2 linked regions of the Rhodoligotrophos defluvii genome follow. The protein of the gene in region 2 interacts with the protein of the main gene of each other region in a pairwise test. Links are inferred from orthologs where the notes say so. Each region holds a gene or a part of one and is shown on either strand. Other genes may lie near its edges. The genes, in order: rplI and lon.

Region 1 (6,401 bases), on a different replicon or contig from region 2:
CTCGCTCTCACGACTGGGAGAGTTCTATAGCCCGGAGCAGCCCCTGCTCGGAAGAGGCTAATCGCAAAGCCGGTGTGATCAGAGGTCCTGGCGCGAACCGCGGTCCTGGCGCTGATCGTATGGCGAATAGAGCCGGCAGTATCGCGGGCCCAAGGCGGTCAAGACCTCATAGGGGATGGTCTCGGCCCAGCGGGCAAGATCGTCGATGGTGATATGAGGGCCGATCAGCTCGGCGCGACCGCCTCTGCGGGCGAAATCGGGCGGAACGTCAGTGACGTCGACCGTGATCATGTCCATGGAGACGCGGCCCACCACGGGGGCAAACTGGCCGCCGATGAAGATATGGGCACGTTCGGACCGGCTCGAACCACTGAGGCAGCGGAAGAAACCGTCCGCATAGCCCACGCTGATGATGGCGATCTGCGCGTTGCGCTCGGAGCGCCAGGTGGCACTGTATCCCACGCTTTCGCCCGCCTTGACCTCACGCACGCTGAGCACGGTGCCATAGAGGCTAACCACCTGCTTCATGGGATTGGCGCGATCGGCCAAAGGCTTGCCCCCATAGAGCGCGATGCCCGGCCGGACGAGATCATAGTGGAAATCGGGCACGTTGAGGGTGCCGGCGGAGTTGGCAATGCTGGCGCGTGCATGCGGCAGCATGGCGCGCAGCCGGTCGAACGTGGCCAGTTGCTCACGGTTCATGGGCGCGTTCGGCGTATCGGCGCAGGCGAGATGGCTGATGATCAAGGTGATCCGGAACGCGCCGAGATCCTTGTGGCTCGCGGCCAGGCACTCGACCTGGGCACTGGTGAGGCCGAGCCGGTTGATGCCGGTGTCCACGTGGATGCCGGCGGGCAGCCGCCTGTCCTGATCGCGGCAGAACTGCGCCCACTCGCCGATCTCCTCGATGGAAGAAAGGATCGGCTGCAGGTTATGCTGGGCGAGATAGCCGGCGCTACCCGGCAACAGGCCACCGAGGAGGTAAATGGTCGCTTCCGGCAAGGTCTGCCGCAGCTTGGCGCCTTCGCAAGGCAGAGCCACGAAGAAGGTGCGGCAGCCCGCAGCCCACAAGGCCTGGCTCACCGGAATCATGCCGAGCCCGTAGGCATCTGCCTTCACCGCGGCGCCGCACTCCGTCTGGCCGACCCGGCCGGCGAGATAGCGATAATTCGCCTGGATAGCACGCAGATCGATCATCAGCGTGCCTCCGGCAAGCTCGGAGGACGGCTCATCCGCGTCCGGCGACGGATTCTCTTGAAGGTGCTCGGTGTCACTCATCAGCGCAGTTGGATCACTCAAATCGTTCTGGGAGATATTCATTCGCGATATGATTTTGAAATTTTGTCAGGCTTGCGTCGAAATACAGCTGAATTGTGCCGGTGGGGCCGTGCCTCTGCTTTCCAATGATGACCTCGGCAAGACCGGTCACCTTGTTCATGGCGTCCTGCCATTCGAAATGTTCCGGAGTATTCGGCTTCGGTTCCTTGCGTTGGAGATAATATTCCTCACGATAAACGAACATGACAACGTCAGCGTCCTGCTCAATCGAGCCTGATTCGCGCAAATCTGCAAGCTGAGGCCGCTTGTCATCCCGCTGCTCGACTTGGCGTGAGAGCTGCGAGAGTGCGAGCACCGGCACATCCAGTTCCTTGGCCAAGGCCTTAAGGCCGGTCGTGATCTCGGTTATTTCCTGCACCCGCCCTTCGGCCGAACGCCGCGAGGAACCGGCAAGCAGCTGAAGATAATCCACAACGACGAGGCCCAAGCCGCGCTGCCGCTTGAGCCGGCGCGCCCGGGCCGCGAGCTGGGCGATGGTGAGGCCGCCGGTGTCGTCGATATACAAAGGCAGGGTCTGCATCTCCTGGCTGACCGCCGTCAGCCTGCGGAATTCCTCCTCGGTGATCTTGCCGCGGCGGATGCGCTCGGATGGGATCTCGGCCTGCTCGGACAGAATACGGGTGGCGAGCTGCTCGGCCGACATTTCCAGGGAGAAGAAGGCCACGACGCCGCCTTCCAGCACCCTTTCGGTCCCGTCCGCCACCCGCTCCGAGCGGTAGGCGCGGGCGACGTTATAGGCGATGTTGGTGGCGAGCGCGGTCTTGCCCATGGCCGGCCGCCCAGCCAGCACGACGAGATCCGATCGCTGCAGGCCGCCCATCTTGGCGTCGATGTCGGTGAGGCCGCAGGAAATGCCGGAGAGACCACCGTCGCGCTCGTAAGCTGCCGCCGCCATATCGATGGCCTCGGTCAAGGCTTCGCCAAAGCCGCGGAAACCCTTGCCGTAGCGCCCCGTTTCCGCCAGCTCGTACAAGCCCTGTTCCGCTTCCTCGATGAGCTCTCGCGGGCCGATGTCGACAGGGGCGTCATAGGATGCGTTCACCACATCGGTGCCGATCTCGATCAAGCGCCGCCTGACGGCCAGATCATAGATGGTGCGCCCGTATTCCTGCGCATTGATGATCGTGGTGGCCGATGCCGCGAGCCTGGCGAGGTAAGCCGGCCCACCGATCTCGGCCAAGGACTGGTCGCGATCAAAAAAGGTCTTGAGGGTGACGGGCGAGGCAAGCTTGCCCGCGCGCACCAGGCGGAAAATCGCCTCGTAAATGCGAGCGTGGACAGGCTCGAAGAAGTGCTCGGGCTTGAGAAAATCCGCCACCCGCTCGCAGGCCTCGTTGTTGACCAGGATCGCCCCGAGCAGGGCCTGCTCAGCCTCGATGTTGTGAGGGAGCGACCGGTATGCCAGTTCGTTGCCGGCCGGATGCGGATCGATGCTCGAATAGGTCTGGGCGCGTTCCATTTAGCCTAGTTACCGTAAGGGAGAGGGCTTGCGGAGCATCAGATTGAGACCTCGCCCCGCCTGTGCGCACTATCCACAGAAGCGGGTGACCCGCGGGTCACAACGCCCGACGATTCGCAAAGCCGCTTACTTTTTCAGAGAGCGTGACATGATTGGCGCAGCCGCGCCAGGCGGTGATCGCTTTGGCACGGCACTTCACTCGGCCGGGACGGAGACCAAGTGACGTCCATCGATCTCGCGACGCCGCAGCCGCCGTTCCTCCTCGATCATGTAGTCGCGAGTCATGGGCAGGCTGTGCTGGCTCTTGGTGAACTGGATCTGGAAATTGTTCATGCCCTGAAAGCGGAAGGCCGTCTCGGAGGCGGCCAGATAGAATTCCCACATGCGGCAGAACCGCTCGTCATAGAGCGCCTTGGCGCGGTCCCAGCTCGCCAGGAAGCGGCGGCGCCACTCCCGCAGGGTCTCCGCGTAGTGGAGCCGCAGGATCTCGATATCGGTGACGTAGAGGCCGGTGCGCTCGATGACGGGAACGACTTCGGACAGAGCGGGTATGGCGCCGCCCGGGAAGATGTATTTGGCGATCCACGGATTGGTGGCACCGGGACCGTCGGAGCGGTTGATCGAATGCAGCACCGCCACGCCGTCCTCGGTGAGCAGCTCGCGCACGGTCTCGAAGAATTCCGTATAATGGCCGACACCGACATGCTCAAACATGCCGACGGAAACGATGCGGTCGAACCTGCCGGTCAAGCTGCGATAGTCCTGCAGCAGGAAGCGGACGCGGTTCGACAGGCCGCGGCTCGCGGCACGCTCGTTCGACAGCTTGAACTGCTCTTCCGACAGGGTGACGCCCGTCACCTCCACCTCGGCGATCTCGGCGAGGTAGAGGCCGAGGCCACCCCAGCCGGAGCCGATGTCGAGCACCCGCTGGCCGGGCTTGAGGTAAAGCTTGGCGGCCAGATGCCGCTTCTTCGACAGCTGCGCCTCCTCGAGGCTGCTGGTCGGCTGGTCGAAATAAGCGCAGGAATATTGCCGGTCGCGATCGAGGAAGAGATCGTAGAGCGTGCCGTTCAGGTCATAGTGGTGGGCGATGTGGCGCTGGGCGCGCCCGATCGGATTGTGCTGGTGGAAGCGCCGCAAGCGGTAGCGCAGCTGACCCCAGAGGTTCAGCCATTGCGGATACCGTCGCTTTTCCAGATTGGCGAAGACCAGCGCGAGGAAGTCATAGATGTCGCCCTGCTCCATGCGGAAGGTGCCATCCATGTACACCTCGCCGAGGCGAAGCTCGGGGTTCAGGGAAAGCTTACGGTATACGGATGGGTCGGTGATGCGCACCACCACCGGCTCTCCGGTATCGTCGCCGAAACGGTGAGAGCGCCCCTTGGCGTCGATCAGAACGAGCGTGCCAGCACGGACGATGAAATCCAGCACATGATTGAGGACCGACAGCACCGGAAGCTCCTTCTCCAGCGCCTGTGTGCCGTCACATTCACGCCAGCCGCCGGAGCAACGAAGTTCAACCCCGCTAGCAATTTAATCATGTCGGTTTCGCAACGGCAACCAGGGCGACATGCTCAAATCTCAGACCTGCCAGGACGATAGCGGAGATCTGTAAATTTTCACCTCTTCCTGCCGGAGTGAGAAGCTTCGTTCCGGTGCTGATCCCCGCGCCCAAGGGCGGGCGCGGGGCATGGTCTCATTCGCGCTCGGGGGTGGCGGCCGCTTCCATCTCCTCGGTTGCCGCCTCGATCTCGTCAAAGCCGGCCGCTTCCATGGCCGCAAGCCGCTCGTCCACCGGAATCGCGAGATTTTCGCCGCGGGCCTGGGCGTCCGCCTCGTCCGCCGAACGGGCGACATTCAGGGTGACCGTGACCGGCACTTCCGGGTGCAGCGCGATGCGCACCTGGGTCATGCCGATCGTCTTGATGGGGTGATCGAGCACCACCTGGTTGCGCACCACCTCGGTGCCGGTCTCGGCGGTGATCACCTCGGCGATGTCGCGGGTGCTGACCGATCCATAAAGCTGGCCCGATTCGCCCGCCTGGCGAATCACCACGAAGGTCTTGCCGTCGATCGAGGCCGCCTGCTGCTCGGCCTTCGACTTCCGCTCCGCATTGCGCTGCTCCAGCGTCTCGCGTTGGGCCTCGAAGCGCTTCTTGTTCTCCTCGCTGGCGCGCAGCGCCTTGCCTTTCGGCAGGAGATAGTTGCGCGCATAGCCGTCGCGGACCTTTACGACATCGCCCATGGCGCCGAGCTTTTCGACCCGTTCGAGAAGAATGACATGCATGTTCGGTGCTCCTGTTCTTTTCCGAATATTGAAGATGGTCAGGTTGTAGTCGGCGGTCCGCCCTGGCTTGGACCAACAGCCGGCCGCATCAGCGTCTGGGCTATGCCCAGGCCGGAGAGGGCAAGTACGACGAGCCAGTTGAACACGATGATGGTCGCGTAAAGCGCGCCGAGCAGCAGCGGGCGCGAAGCCATGCCCAGCGTGCGCTTGTGGATCGTGGCCAGCCCGACGATGGCAAAGGCGGTCAGCAGCAGCGCAACGAAGACCTCGCCGATGAGGCCTATGGTGCCGGGGAGGAGAGCGGCGATCAGCGCGGCAAGCGGCGCCAAGGCGGCGCTGCGCGGAAAGGCAAGGGCGCTGAAGGGCGCCCATGGCCGCAAGGTTCGTCCGGACATGACCACGATCCGCGCGGCGAGATAGAGATTGACGAGGGAGGCGATCAGCCAGAGCACCCCGGATGCCGGCGGCATCAGCCGTACGAACAGATCGACCAAGGCGGCGCGTTCCGCTTCCGTGCCGGCCGGACCGCCCGGCGCCGGCTGGGCGGCGAGGACACGGTTGATGGCCTCGCGCAGGGTGGCCCGGAAGCTCTCGGCGTCGGGCCCGAGCATCAGGATGGTCGCGGTGATGAGGAGGCCGGCAACCAGCGCCGTCCACAGCACCAGCCGCCCTTCGGGATAATAGTCGCGGCCGCCCGCCACGGGCGCGCCCTCATGGTCGACCGCCTCGGTGGTATCGCGCGAGAGCAGGGCCACGTAGCTGATCAGCGTCGGCGCAATTCCAACGCTCAGCAGAAACAGGAGGCCCGGCCGCAAGCCCGCGGCGAAGGCCATGGTCGCCGTGCCGGTGAGGGCGCCGATACCGGCAGTCACCGCACCCCAGCCGAGCCCCGCGATGAATAGGGGGAGGGGGGCGAGATAGAGCAGCACGATCGCCAGCAGCGAATAGCTGATGACGGTGGAATAAAGCGCGGCGGCCGCAAGGCCTGCCCCTATGCCGACAAGGATCGTGCTCTGCATGGTCCGGCTGTCCCGCTGATGCGGTTAGAGGCGGCTTTCTCGACACCGCCCCAACCCAATCTCCGGCTTTCGCCGCCGGAGCTACTTGATGACGTAAGGCAAAAGGCCCAGGAAGCGGGCACGCTTGATGGCCTTGGCGAGCTCGCGCTGGCGCTTGGCGGATACCGCGGTGATGCGGCTGGGCACGATCTTGCCGCGCTCGGAGACGAAGCGCTGCAGGAGCCGCACGTCCTTGTAGTCAATGATCGGCGCATTGGTGCCCGAGAACGGGCAGGTCTTGCGGCGGCGGAAAAACGGC
Region 2 (9,481 bases):
CACCACGGTATGGAATTCACCATCTCGCCCAACCCTTTCATCACCCTTGCCTATCTCGGCGCACGCACCTCGCGCATCCGCCTCGGCACCGGCACCGTGATCGCGCCGTTCTGGCATCCGGTGAAGCTCGCAGGCGAGGCGGCCATGGCCGACGTGGCCACGGGCGGGAGGCTCGATCTCGGCATTGCCCGGGGTGCCTATTCCTTCGAATACGAGCGGCTGTTCCCCGGGCTGGACGCGGCCGCGGCCGGCCAAAGGATGCGCGCCATGATCCCTGCCCTGCGCGGGTTGTGGCAAGGCGATTTCGAGATGGCGGGGCCCTACTGGAGCTTCCCCAAGACGACCTCCTCGCCCAAGCCGCTGCAGCACCCGCACCCGCCCATTTGGGTGGCGGCGCGCGATCCGAGCTCGCACGATTTCGCCGTGGCCCATGGCTGCAATGTGCAGGTGACGCCGTTGGCTTCGGGTGACGAGGAGGTGCGCAGCCTCATGCAGCGGTTCAATGCCGCCTGCGAGGCTCATGCGGACCTGCCGCGGCCCAAGATCATGCTGCTGATGCACACGTTTGTCAGCGACACGGCCGCCGAAACCGATCGGCTGGTTGAGGACCTGTCGCTGTTCTATGCCCAGTTCGGGGCGTGGTTTCAGAACAAGAAGCCGGTGCATCAGGGCTTCCTGGAGCCGCTGAGCGAGGCCGACCGAGCGGCGATGCCGCAATATCAGCCAGAGGCGATCCGCAAGGCGCTGGTCATCGGCCAGCCGGATGAGGTGATCGCCCGGCTCAAGGCCTACGAAGCGCTCGGCTATGACCAATACTCGATCTGGATCGACAGCGGCATCGGGTATGAACGCAAGAAAAAGTCGCTGCGCCTGTTCATCGACGAGGTCATGCCGGCTTTTCAGGCCAGCGCCTCGGCATAGAGCTCCGGCTTGAATCCCACCAGGATGCGGCCGCCGCCGAGATCGAGCACCGGCCGTTTGATCACCGAGGGTTGCGCCTGCATCAGCGCGATCGCCTTGCCGCGGTCGAGGTCGGCCTTATCCGCTTCCGGCAGCTTACGGAACGTGGTCCCGGCGCGGTTGACCAGGGTCTCCCAGCCTGCTTCGTCGCTCCAGCGCTTGAGCCGGGCTGCGTCTATGCCGGACTTCTTATAGTCGTGGAAGGTGTAGCTTACGCCATGGCCGTCAAGCCAGGCGAAGGCCTTCTTCATGGTCTCGCAGTTCTTGATGCCGTAGATGGTGATCGCCAAGGCCGGGCTCCCGCATGCTCTGGTGTGCTGAGATGGGCTGGAGCATAGGACCTGGAGGCCGCCTCGGCCAGATCCCCGTCAGGCACTTTCCACCAGATCACGCGCCGAGGCGACCCTGCCGACCCGTTCGGCGAGGCCCGCGGCATCGAAGGGTGCCCTCACCTTGGCATCATTGTCGAAATAGACGAACACGTCCCTGCCCGCTCGCCGCGGCTTGGTCGGCGGTAGCACCCGGATCGCATCGGACGGCTCGTGTCCCTGCGCCCATGCCTCCACCCGCGCGGCCCAGCGGTCGAGCGCTTCGTCCTCATAGCCACTGGTATAGAGCACTTCGGAGCCGTGCAGCCGGCAATAGACGAAATCGGCGGTCAGGTCCATGAGCAGCGGCCATTCCACCGTATCGGCGCAGACCAGGGCCACATCGTGCCGCCGCAAGAGAGCGATGAACTCCGGGCTGCGGAAGCTCTCGTGCCGGATCTCAACCGCATGGCGCATGGGACGCTTGGCGTCTATCGCCAGCCAATTGCGGCCCTCGACCCTGGGATCGTGATGGCGTGCGAGCTCCAGCGCCTGCCCGGTGTCCTTTGGCAGCAGCGCCAGGAAGGCGTCCCATATGTCACGGTTGAAACGCATGCGCGGTGGGAACTGCCACAGGATGGGTCCGAGCTTCGCCCTAAGCCGCAGCAGGCCCGACGCCAAGAAATTGGCAAGCGGCACCTCCACATCGCGCAGCTTCTTCATATGCGTGATGAAGCGAGGGCCCTTCACGGCGAACACAAAGCCGTCCGGCGTCTGGTCGTGCCATTCGGCGAAGTTCTCCGGCCGCTGCATGCGGTAGAAGGTACCGTTGATCTCAATCGAGCGAAAGCGCTCCGCCGCGTAAGCCAGCTCGCGTCTCGCCGGCAGGCCGCGGGGATAGAACACGCCGCGCCAGCCGGCGTAGGTCCAGCCGGAAATGCCGATGCGGATTGTGCCGGACCTTGCCATGCGCAATCGCTCCCGTAAGCTTACAGGGATAACGGGCAGCGCCCGACCGGTGTTCCCGGCGCCGGGCCGTTCACGGGTGGGCAGCCTGCCGCACCAGCTAAGCAAGGCGGGGGAAGGATGACACTGCGCAACGAGACGCTGACCTACGAGGCCGACGGACTGAGCATGGCCAGCCAGTTCTACTGGGATGACGGCTTGGCCGGCCGGCGCCCGGGCATATTGGTGTTTCCGGAGGCCTTCGGGCTCGGCGAGCATGCTATGTCGCGGGCGCAGCGGCTGGCGGAGCTTGGTTATGCCACGCTCGCCTGCGATCTGCATGGGCAAGGCCAGGCACTCGACGACCTGGAACAGGCGCGAGCCGCCATTGCGCCGCTGCGGCCCGACCCGCACCGCACCCGGGCGCGGGCCCGTGCCGCTCTGCAAGCGCTGACCGCTCGCGCGGAGGTGAACCCGACCCGGATCGCGGCGATCGGCTATTGCTTCGGCGGAACCATGGCGCTGGAGCTCGCCCGCTCCGGCGCGCCCATTGCAGCGGCAGTCGGCTTCCATTCCGGGCTCGCGACTGTGGCGCCGCAAGATGCGAGGAACATCACGGGCAAAGTGCTGGTGTGCATCGGGGCAGACGACCCGGGCATTCCGCCGGAGCAGCGCGCCGCCTTCGAGCAGGAGATGCGGGAAGGCGGCGTCGACTGGCGGCTGCACCTCTATGGCGGGGTGGTGCACAGCTTCACCAACCCCGCCGCCGACCGGCTCGGCCGGCCGGATTTCGCCCGCTATGACGCCGGCGCCGATGCCCGCTCCTGGTCGGAAATGCTGGCCGTGTTCAACGAGGTGTTTCCGGGCTGACCGGACTTGAGATCGGCGCGGAGCGGTTGCCAAATGGAAATATCGCGTGGGCTGTCCAGCAGTTCGGGCAGCGCATCATGCCAAGGCTTGCGATAGGGGCGATTGAGCTGCACGGTCATGACGTCCTCATGGCTTTGCCAGGCCTCGTACAGCATGAAGCGGTTGGGTGTTCCCGGATCCTCGTGCAGCACCGCTTCGATAAAGGTGTCCTCGTGGCGCATGGCATCGAGGACACCGTTCAGCAGCGATAAGAATCGCTCGCGCTGCTCCGGCTTGACATCGGCAGTGATGAGATAAACCACAGGCATGTGTTCACTCCTCGTTTGGGGCACACCCACTCTGCGGGAAGTGACCGCGCCGAGCGACTACCTGAGAGGTAGTTTTGGAAAGGCCGCACCATGAGCAACACGTTCGGAGAGCATCTGCGCAGCTGGCGCCGGCGCCGCCGTTTGACCCAGATGGAGCTTGCGTTCCGGGTCGAGGTTTCGCCCCGGCATCTCGGCTTCGTCGAGCTGGGCCGCGCCTCGCCAAGCCGCGCCTTGGTGCTGCGGTTGGCAGAGGAGCTGGACGTGCCGCTGCGCGAGCGCAATGTCTGGCTGATCGCTTGCGGCCTTGCGCCGATTTTCCCGGATCGGCCGCTTGCGGATCCCACGCTTGCGGCCGTCAGATCCGCCATTGACCTGACGCTTGCTGCCCATAGGCCGTTCCCGGCCTTCGCCCTCGACCGCCACTGGAATGTGGTCGCATCGAACGGCGCCGTGCCCGAGCTATACGACAGCGTCGACGACAGCCTGCTCGCTCCGCCGGTGAACGTCTTGCGGCTTTGTCTGCATCCGCGCGGCCTGGCGCCGCGCATCCGCAATCTGGCGGAATGGACGCACCACCTGTTGCGGCGGCTCGACCGCGAATTCGAGCTGACCGCGGATCCTGCATTGAGCGCGCTCCAAGAGGAGGCGAAGCAGTATCGGCGTCAAATGTCCCGACCACCGTCGGCCGGGCAAGCGCCACAAATCGCCATCCCATTGCGCATCGCCACCTCGCTGGGCGACCTCGCCTTTTTCAGTACGGTGAGCGTATTCGGCACGGCCGTTGACGTGACCCTGTCGGAAATCGCGCTGGAGCTGTTCTATCCCGCAGACGAGGCGACGCGGCAGGCGGTCATGCGCGCGTCCTGTAACGAGGCGGGAGCCCGTGCCGAGGAGTTGGTGGGCGGTGAGAGACTCGAACTCCCGACATCCTCGGTGTAAACGAGGCGCTCTACCAACTGAGCTAACCGCCCGGACGGCCGTATCCGGTCGCCGTATGGCGACCGGCAACATCTACGCATTGGAGTGAGTAAACGCAACCTCGCAGGCCACCCCTCCTGCGACGGGCTCTGCCCCTCCCGCCCGGCCGCCGAATCCCGGCCGACGGTCTCGACCGACGAGTGCTCGCGCAAACCGCGCGAGCGTCCCGCTCAGTTCACGGCGTCCTTGAATGCCTTGCCGGCCTTGAACTTCGGCGCCTTGGAGGCTGGGATCTTGATCGTCTCGCCGGTGCGCGGGTTGCGCCCTTCCGCGGCAGCGCGGCTGGCCACGGAGAATGTGCCGAAGCCGACAAGCCGGACTTCATCGCCCTTGCCGAGCGCCGAGATGATGGCCTTCAGGGTCGCCTCGACGGCTTCGCTCGCATCATTCTTCGACAGATTGGCGTCTTTCGCCACCTGGGCAATCAGTTCGTTCTTGTTCACTGATAGATCCTCTCTTGCTGTGAAGTAACAGCCGGGCGACGCTCAAACGTCCGGCGGCGGCTGGAAGGTCATGCGAAAATCGGCGGAAAGCAAGGGTTTTCTGCGCCTTTGCCGGCCGGAGGCTTAAAAATCAGCGACTTACAGGGGGAAAAAGCAAGCGGGGCCGGCGAAAAAGCCGCCGGCCCCGCAGAATTCTGCCAAAAACTCGAATCAGACGATACGATCGGATGCCGGGAGGGGGCGGCGACATGGCCGCCCTCCCGTCACCCAATTCAGTGCGCGCGAACGCCCACCTGCTTGCCCGTGCCCGCGTTGGCAGCACGCGCCGCCTCCTCGAGGGCCGCGGCCTCCTCGTCCCACTCGATCGGCTCGGGCATGCGCACCAAGGTGTGCTTCAGCACATCCTCGATCCGGCTGACCGGCACGATCTCGAGCCCGCTCTTCACGTTCTCGGGGATCTCGGCGAGGTCCTTGGCGTTGTCCTCGGGGATCAGCACCTTCTTGATGCCGCCGCGCAGCGCCGCCAGGAGCTTCTCCTTGAGACCGCCGATCGGCAGCACACGACCGCGCAGGGTGATCTCGCCGGTCATGGCCACATCACGGCGCACCGGAATGCCGGTGATCACCGACACGATCGCCGTCACCATGGCGGTGCCCGCCGAAGGCCCATCCTTGGGTGTCGCCCCCTCCGGAACGTGCACGTGGATGTCACGCTTCTCGAACAGCGGCGGCTTGACGCCGAACTCGATCGCCCGCGAGCGCACATAGGAGCTCGCCGCGGAAATCGATTCCTTCATCACGTCGCGCAGGTTGCCGGTGACGGTCATCTTGCCCTCGCCCGGCATCATCACCGCCTCGATGGTCAGCAGCTCGCCGCCCACCTCGGTCCAGGCAAGACCCGTCACCACACCGACCTGGTCCTCGAGTTCCGCCTCACCGAACCGGTACTTCGGCACACCGAGATAGTCCTCGACCGTCTTGGCGGTCACCTTGATCTTCCGCTTCTTCGAGGTCAGGAGCTCCTTCACCGCCTTACGGGCGATAGTCGAGATCTCGCGCTCCAAGTTGCGGACGCCAGCCTCGCGCGTGTAGCGGCGAATGACCGTGGTCAGCGCGTCGTTGCTGATGTCGAGCTCCTTGTCGCCAAGCCCGTGGCTCTTGAAGATCTTGGGGATCAGGTGCCGGCGCGCGATCTCCAGCTTCTCGTCTTCCGTGTAGCCGGCGATGCGGATGACCTCCATGCGGTCCATCAGCGGCCCCGGAATGTTGAGCGTGTTGGCGGTCGTCACGAACATCACGTCGGACAGATCGTACTCGATCTCCAGGTAGTGATCCATGAACGCCTTGTTCTGCTCTGGATCGAGCACCTCAAGCAGTGCCGAAGACGGATCGCCCCGGAAATCCATGCCCATCTTGTCCACCTCGTCGAGGAGGAACAGCGGGTTGGACTTCTTGGCCTTGCGCATTGACTGGATGACCTTGCCGGGCATCGAGCCGATATAGGTGCGCCGGTGCCCACGGATCTCGGCCTCATCGCGCACGCCGCCCAAAGACAGGCGCACGAATTCGCGGCCCGTGGCCTTGGCGATGGACTGGCCGAGCGAGGTCTTGCCAACGCCGGGCGGACCGACGAGGCACAGAATGGGCCCCTTCAGCTTGTTCGTGCGCTGCTGCACGGCCAGATACTCGACGATACGGTCCTTGACCTTGTCGAGGCCGTAGTGATCGTTATCGAGCACCTTCTGGGCATAGCCGAGATCCTTCTTGATACGGCTCCGATTCTGCCAGGGAATGCCGAGCAGCCAGTCGAGATAATTGCGCACCACGGTCGCCTCGGCGGACATGGGGCTCATCTGCCGCAGCTTCTTGAGCTCGGACTCGGCCTTCTCGCGCGCTTCCTTCGACAGCTTGGTCTTCTTGATGCGCTCCTCGATCTCGCCGAGCTCATCGCGCTCGTCCCCATCGCCGAGTTCCTTCTGAATGGCCTTCATCTGCTCATTCAGGTAGTACTCGCGCTGGGTCTTCTCCATCTGCCGCTTGACACGGCTACGGATGCGCTTCTCGACCTGCAGGACGGAGATCTCGCCCTCCATCAAGCCATACACCCGCTCCAGGCGCTCGCTCACCGATGCGACCTCGAGCAGCTGCTGCTTCTCGGAAATCTTGACGGCGAGATGGGCGGCCACCGTATCGGCCAGCTTCGAATAATCATCCAGCTGGCTGACGGTCGAGATGACCTCCGGCGGCACCTTCTTGTTCAGCTTCACATAGGCTTCGAATTCCGAGACGACGGAACGGGCGAGCGCCTCGGTCTCCCGCGGGTCTCCCTCCTGCTCGGCAATCGGCTCCGCCACCGCCTCGAGAAAATCCTCGCGCGGGGTATAGCTGATGATGCGCGCGCGCTCGGCGCCCTCCACCAGCACCTTCACCGTGCCGTCGGGCAGCTTCAGCAGCTGCAGCACCGAGGCGATGGTGCCGATCTCGTAGATGGCATCGGGGGCCGGTGCGTCGTCGGTTGCGTTCTTCTGGGCAACCAGAAGGATGCGCTTGTCTTCGCGCATCACCTCTTCCAGGGCGCGGATCGATTTCTCCCGACCAACGAACAGCGGAACGATCATGTGCGGGAACACGACGATGTCGCGCAGCGGAAGAACAGCAAACCGCTCCTGCGCGCCGTGGGAAGTTGTGATGTCGTTTTCACTCATGGGACATAGGCCCTTCCTTGCTGGAGAGTGCCGTACCTGTGCCGAACCCGAACTGGCATTTGGCACCGGCCTCCGCGACAACAGAACACACCAGATAACTTGCTGCGCTGTCTTCTGTTCGCCCACTTGGATCCGCACGGGATCCGAAGCATGACGTCATCATCATAGGCACGATTCGCGGGGTGAGCAGCTCTTTGTGGTCAACGATTAAGTGGCGAGCAGGGGTACCCCCGTCAAGGTCTTGACAAGACTTATGACCACCCTGGCCGCGACGGCCTTTGAGGCTCGTTTTTGGCCGCTTTTCGTGGGGGCCGGGTTTGACGCTCACTGATGATCGCGAGCAACGCCCGAGAAAAAATTAGGCAATGGTTAACGCTGATGGGGCGCCGCGACAGCCGGTGAACCGGCTGCCGCAGTGCTTGGGGAGACCCGCCTGTCAGGCCGAGCTGTTCATCTCTTCGGCGCGGTCGCTGTAGATCAGCAGAGGCTTGGCCTCGCCTTCCACCACATCCTTCGAAATCACCACCTCCTCGACGCCCCGGAGGCTCGGCAGCTCGAACATGGTTTCGAGCAGGATGGCTTCGAGGATCGAGCGCAGGCCGCGGGCGCCCGTCTTCCGCTCGATGGCGCGGCGGGCGACACTCTTCAGCGCCTCCTCGGCGAAGGTCAGCCGCACGTCCTCCATCTCGAACAGCCGCTGGTACTGCTTGACCAGCGCGTTCTTCGGGTCCGAAAGGATCTTGATCAGGGCCGCCTCGTCGAGGTCCTCGAGCGTCGCGATCACCGGAAGCCGGCCGATGAATTCGGGGATCAGCCCGAATTTCAGCAGATCCTCCGGCTCCACGTCCCGCAGGATCTCGCCCGTCCGACGGTCCTCGGGCGACCTCACCTCGGCACCGAAGCCGATCGAGGTGCCCCGGCCACGCGCCGAGATGATCTTCTCCAGCCCGGCGAAGGCGCCACCGCAGATGAACAGGATGTTCGTGGTGTCGACCTGCAGGAACTCCTGCTGCGGGTGCTTGCGGCCACCCTGGGGCGGCACCGAAGCGATCGTGCCTTCCATGATCTTGAGCAGCGCCTGCTGCACGCCCTCCCCCGACACGTCCCGGGTTATGGACGGGTTGTCGGACTTGCGGCTGATCTTGTCGACCTCGTCGATATAGACGATGCCCCGCTGGGCCCGCTCCACATTGTAGTCGGCCGCCTGGAGCAGCTTGAGGATGATGTTTTCCACATCCTCGCCCACATAGCCCGCTTCGGTCAGCGTGGTCGCGTCAGCCATGGTGAACGGCACGTCGAGGATGCGGGCCAGGGTCTGGGCCAGCAGGGTCTTGCCGCAGCCGGTGGGACCCACCAGCAGGATGTTGGACTTGGCAAGCTCGACGTCGTTGTTCTTGGACGCGTGATTGAGGCGCTTGTAGTGATTATGGACCGCGACCGAAAGCACGCGTTTGGCGTGCACCTGGCCGATCACATAATCATCCAGGACGTTGCAGATTTCCTGCGGGGTCGGTACACCATCGCGCGATTTCACCAGCGAGCTCTTGTTCTCCTCGCGGATGATGTCCATGCAGAGCTCGACGCACTCATCACAGATGAACACAGTGGGCCCGGCAATGAGCTTGCGCACCTCATGCTGACTCTTTCCGCAGAAAGAGCAGTAGAGAGTGTTCTTCGAGTCGCTCCGGTTACGATCGCTCATATGCTATCCCTGATCAAAGTTCGCAGGCTTCCGCTCGGATCCAGGGACCTAGGCGTGAGCCGGACGAACTTCTTTGCGCTGCCGAACCCCCAAGACCGGTGAGACGGCACCCGGACTGCCCGGGAACTGACGCTACCGCGCCCTCGGCAGCCAGGTTCCTAATCATCTCAGCATGGTATGGGTCGTGGGATCAACAACAGATTAAACCATCACACAGCATCCGCCGCTTCTGCGGCGTCGTTGCAAGGGCAACCCGACCACC

What was found.
Region 1: the proteins of lon (region 2) and rplI interact in binary tests that used the Escherichia coli proteins (3 or more experiments, as listed by UniProt). The link is inferred for Rhodoligotrophos defluvii from one-to-one orthologs.

The regions. Positions count from the first base shown.
Region 1 is NZ_SZZM01000010.1:43,455-49,855, forward strand. The notes cover bases 3,290-6,183. They hold rplI (50S ribosomal protein L9), read right to left. Parts: upstream 5,085-6,183; coding sequence 4,494-5,084; downstream 3,290-4,493. Other genes in these bases: E4P09_RS25340 (cyclopropane fatty acid synthase), read right to left, coding at 3,290-4,249; E4P09_RS25350 (DUF2232 domain-containing protein), read right to left, coding at 5,123-6,103. Also shown: alr (alanine racemase), read right to left, coding at 79-1,278; E4P09_RS25335 (replicative DNA helicase), read right to left, coding at 1,292-2,797; more of E4P09_RS25340, read right to left, coding at 2,993-3,289; rpsR (30S ribosomal protein S18), read right to left, coding at 6,185-6,401.
Region 2 is NZ_SZZM01000003.1:232,905-242,385, forward strand. The notes cover bases 4,802-7,881. They hold lon (endopeptidase La), read right to left. Parts: upstream 7,518-7,881; coding sequence 5,085-7,517; downstream 4,802-5,084. Also shown: E4P09_RS15390 (LLM class flavin-dependent oxidoreductase), read left to right, coding at 1-921; E4P09_RS15395 (ArsC family reductase), read right to left, coding at 900-1,250; E4P09_RS15400 (DUF72 domain-containing protein), read right to left, coding at 1,329-2,237; E4P09_RS15405 (dienelactone hydrolase family protein), read left to right, coding at 2,355-3,083; E4P09_RS15410 (putative quinol monooxygenase), read right to left, coding at 3,011-3,391; E4P09_RS15415 (MmyB family transcriptional regulator), read left to right, coding at 3,482-4,330; ATP-dependent Clp protease ATP-binding subunit ClpX, read right to left, coding at 7,954-9,219.